DNA from 2 places in the Streptomyces incanus genome. Region 2 is predicted to be linked to the other one. Evidence: riboswitches for the same ligand, from Rfam matches in the RefSeq annotation. Region 2 holds a riboswitch; the other holds the start of a gene.
The links. A riboswitch is a leader RNA that binds a small molecule or an ion and turns the genes downstream of it on or off. The one in region 2 is predicted to bind cobalamin.
Positions count from the first base shown of each region.

Region 1: linked by a shared signal. The riboswitch ahead of ACFP2V_RS35960 (ABC transporter substrate-binding protein) and the one ahead of ACFP2V_RS22260 (ribonucleoside-diphosphate reductase subunit alpha) in region 2 are both predicted to bind cobalamin.

Region 1 is NZ_JBHSPC010000161.1:45,024-47,199, reverse strand. It holds gene ACFP2V_RS35965 (MFS transporter) at 1-138, shown strand, start outside; cobalamin riboswitch at 664-875, shown strand; gene ACFP2V_RS35960 (ABC transporter substrate-binding protein) at 938-1,993, shown strand; gene ACFP2V_RS35955 (FecCD family ABC transporter permease) at 1,990-2,176, shown strand, end outside.
Region 2 is NZ_JBHSPC010000073.1:24,775-26,950, reverse strand. It holds gene ACFP2V_RS22260 (ribonucleoside-diphosphate reductase subunit alpha) at 1-824, opposite strand, end outside; cobalamin riboswitch at 949-1,088, opposite strand; partial or broken gene ACFP2V_RS22255 (GNAT family N-acetyltransferase) at 1,170-1,738, opposite strand; gene mctP (monocarboxylate uptake permease MctP) at 1,798-2,176, opposite strand, start outside.

The DNA.
Region 1 (2,176 bases), on a different contig from region 2:
CTGGCCGGTGCGGCTCTTGCTCTGGCCGGCCTCGGCCTGGCCTTCACGGGCGGCCTGATGGACCGGGGCGGCCGACGCTCCGAGGTGATCATGGAAGGCTCGGCCGTGGCCGATCAAGAGGCGCGTACGGTCACGTGACGACCGGCATCGGCCCTGAAGGGCGAGTGCCGGCACGAGGCCGAAGCGCAGGCCGGGCGTGAGGGACCACGGCTGGAGAACAGGGCCTCGCCCGAGCCGGCGGCTGCCGGCCCCCATCCTCCGGACAGCGCACGCTCGCAAGAGTGCCTCTCCATCGGTTCGCCCTCGTCGGCTGCCCGTGGGCACGTTCAAAACAGCTCTGTGCGGACGGGACGCCCTCGGGCGCCTCGCGCACGATCCCGTCGTGCTCGAAGCGCCCGGTGTGAAGGGGACGAACCGGGCAGGGGCCATCGGGCGCGGGCGGGCCCGACTCGGTGTCCAGGGGCCTGCCGGTGGCCTCGCGGTGACCGGCGGCAACGGTCTGCCGGCCGCCGTCGAGCACCGGGTCCCGGTTCGTCAGGCGCCCGGCCGTGTGGGACAGCCGGGGCGGAAACCGTCGGCGAACTCGGCGAGCGGTAGCGGAACGCATCGTCGCGGGCGTGAACGGCGGTGAGGTGCGCCCGCGACCAGGTCATACAAGCGCCTTGATACGCTTCCGGAGCCAGTCGTGCCACATCCGAGGCCAGGGAATCCGGTGGGAATCCGGAACTGACGCGCAGCGGTGAGGGGGACGGGCGGAGCACTCATGACGCCACTGGGGCGGCGGGTCGGCCAAAGGGCCGGCGCGCACCGCCCTGGGAAGGCGCTCCGTCCGGGCGAACCCGAGTCCGAAGACCTGCTGGCACCTCGCCGCCGTCGGCGGTGGGGCCCTTTGTAGGCCAGGCTCCGCGTACGAGCCCCGACAGTGCAAGGCGTGCCCGTGCCCCGTGCTCTCTCCGATCCCCGCTGCCGTGCCGCAGCCTTTCTCCTCACCCCCGCCCTGCTGCTCACCGCCTGCGGCGGAGCCGGCGACGCCGCCGCCGACAGCCCGGAACAGTCCGCCGCGTCCGGCTACCCGCTGACCTTCGACAACTGCGGGAACCAGGTCACGGTGGAGTCGGCACCCGAGCGGGTCGTCTCCCTCAACCAGGGCACCACCGAGATCCTGCTCTCCCTCGGCCTCGCCGACCGCATGGCCGGCACCGCCACCTGGACCGATCCGGTGCCGAAGGGCCTGGAGAAGGCCAGCGCGTCGGTCCCCCGCCTGGCGGACGACACCCCTTCCTTCGAGAAGGTGCTGGACACCGAACCCGACTTCGTCACCGCCTCCTTCGTCTCCACGCTCGGCAAGGGCGGCGTCGCCACCCGCGAGCAGTTCGAGGAACTGGGCGTCCCCACATATGTTTCCCCGGCGGACTGCGCCGCCGGGAAGGACAACGACAGCGGCGGCGACGGCTCCCGCAGCACGGCGCTCACCCTCGACACCGTCTACGGCGAAATACGCGATCTCGCGCGCGTCTTCGACGTCGAGGAGCGTGGCGACGAACTGGTCGCGGAACTGAAGGAGCGGGTGCGCAGGGCCACCGACGGCCTGGACGCCTCCGGCGCCTCCCTCATGTACTGGTTCGCCAACTCCCAGTCGCCCTACCTGGCCGGCTGCTGCGGCGCCCCCGGCGCCATCACCCGCGAGGTCGGTGCCGAGAACGCCTTCTCCGACACCCACGACGAGTGGCCGCAGATCAACTGGGAGACCGTCGCCGACCGCGATCCCGACGTCATAGTCCTCGGCGACCTGACCCGCAGGTCCCAGACAGCGGAAACCGCCGACGCGAAGATTCGTTTCCTGGAGACCAATCCGGCCACGCGCAACCTCGCCGCAGTGAAGAAGAAGCGGTACGTCCTGCTCAGCGGCCAGGCGATGAACCCCTCCATCCGCACCGTCGAAGGGATCGAGCAGGTCGCCGCCGGCCTGCGCGATGCCGGGCTCACCAAGTGAGCCTCCGCGCCCTGCTGCTGACCGGCGGCGGGCTCGCGGCACTGGCCGCCTCCGTCGCCGTCGCCGTGACCATCGGGCCCGCCGACATCTCCACCGCCGACGTGTGGGCGTCGGTGATGGCCCATCTGGGCGGTGGCGAGAGCACGTTGACGCCGCTGCGCGACGGCATCGTGTGGAACCTGC
Region 2 (2,176 bases):
ATGCCGTTGGAGTACCCGTTGGTGCCGCGGATCAGCGAACCCCGCGAGCGGATGCGGGAGTAGGCCAGGCCGATGCCGCCGGCGTGCTTGGAGAGGCGGGCCACCTGGTGGTAGCGGTCGTAGAGGGAGTCCAGCTCGTCCTTGGGGGAGTCGAGCAGGTAACAGGAGGACATCTGGGGGTGCCGGGTACCGGAGTTGAACAGGGTGGGGGAGGAGGGAAGGTACTCCAGGCGGCTCATCAGGCCGTACAGCGCGGCGACTTCGTCCACCGCGCGGGGGGTGCCGTTCTCGGCGAGACCGGCGGCGACCCGCAGCAGGAAGTGCTGCGGTGCCTCGACGACCTTGCGGGTGACCGGATGCCGCAGCAGATAGCGGCTGTACAGGGTGCGCAGCCCGAAGTAGCCGAAGCGGTCGTCCGCGCGGGGGTCGATCAGCGCGTCAAGACGGTCCGGGTGCAGCAGGACGAACTCGGCGGTCCGGTCCGCGATGAGGCCCTCGCGGTGCCCGGCGGCGATCGACGAGGTGAACGACGTGACACCCTGCGAGGCGGCCTCGGCGCGGATGCCGAGGGTCAGCAGGCGGGCGGCGAGCCGGGAGTAGACGGGATCCTCGGAGATGAGCCCGGCCGCCGCCTCGGTGGCCAGCTCGCGCAGCTCGGCCTCGTCCGCATGGGCGGACCGGCCGCGCAGCGCGGCGGCGGCGACCCGGCCGGGGTCGGCGTCGGGGAGATCGGCGGTCAGCTCGGTCAGGGTCCGCAGCAGCGCGGCACCGGGGCCGTCGCTCACCTCGACCGCTGAAGCAGGATCGGCTGGCGCGATGGTCACGTGGGGCTCTCCCTCGCTCGGCACGGGGCCTCGGCGAGGGCGGGGGCAGCACACGGGCACGCGAACGTGCCACGCGTCCACCGGCCCATTCCGCGAGGCCCGGACGTCGGGCACCCGGACCGGACGGCCGGGCGCACTGTCGGCAGGTCCTCGGACTGAAGCCCGTGCGGGCACGCGGGAAACGCGAACACGCACAAGTACACCGTTGCGGGACAGTTCCGGATTCGCACCGGATTCCCCTGCGGCGACAGCGAGCATGAGCATACATCTTGTGCCGGGCGCTGTCGGCAGTCCCATATCTTGTGTCCCGGCGGGCGCTGCGGTGCAGGGCCCGCAGGGGTGTCGGAGCGTCAGCTCATAGGCGGGCAGCGTGATGTCGTCCAGGTGCGGAACGGGGTTCCAGTCCCGCCCGGGGGAGCGGACGAAACCGAGACGCTCGTAGATGCGGTGGGCCGTACGCATCGTCCGCCGGGTCGACAGCACGATCCGTACGCACCCCTCCGTGGCCCGTGCCCGGTCGGCACAGGCGCGGACGAGGGCCTCCCCGACACCCCGACACCCCGGCGCCGGGCTGTGCGGGCAACCGCGAGCATCCGGATCTCCGCCTCGCCGGGCCCGGCCATATCGGCCATCGGCCCGCCGCGCGGTACGAACGTCACCCCGTCCAGCACCCTTCCCGCGCCGCCCGCCTCCGACGTCCCGGGACACGCTCCGGTCCCCTCCACGGCGACCGGTGCCTCGGCGGCCGCGGCCCGCCCGGCGACGTCCCTGAGCTCACCGAGGTACGCGTCGCTCTCCCCGAAGTCGAGCAGCCCGTCGCGCAGACAGGCCTGCGCGGTGAGTTCACCGAGTTCCTCGAACTCGTACGGCTCCACCGGCCGGGTGACGATGTCTGTGGGGCGAGTGCGCCCCACGGGTACGACAACGGGCCGCCGGAGACATCCGCGGCCCGTTGTCGTACCCGCGTACCGCGTCAGCGCTTGCCGTCGGCGGCCGTGTCAGCCGTGTCCAGGGGCAGCTCGGTGCTGACGCCCGGATCGCCCGCGTCCGCCGTGTAGTCCTGCGGCCGGGTCTCGTCGATGCCCTCGGGCGCCTTGACGGCCCTCAGGACGAAGGTCAGGGCGATCGTGACCAGGACATTGACCACGAAGGCGGTGAGGCCGATGTAGCCGATCTCGCCGATACCCGGGATCACCTTGGACGAGCCGCCGAAGTGCTTCTGCGTCGGCGAGGCCACCCCGTACGCCGCGACCGTGCCGTAGACCATGCCGACCGCCCAGCCCGCGAGCAGCGCCCAGCGGTGGAACCAGCGGGTGAACAGGCCGCCCACCAGGGCGGGGAAGGTCTGCAGG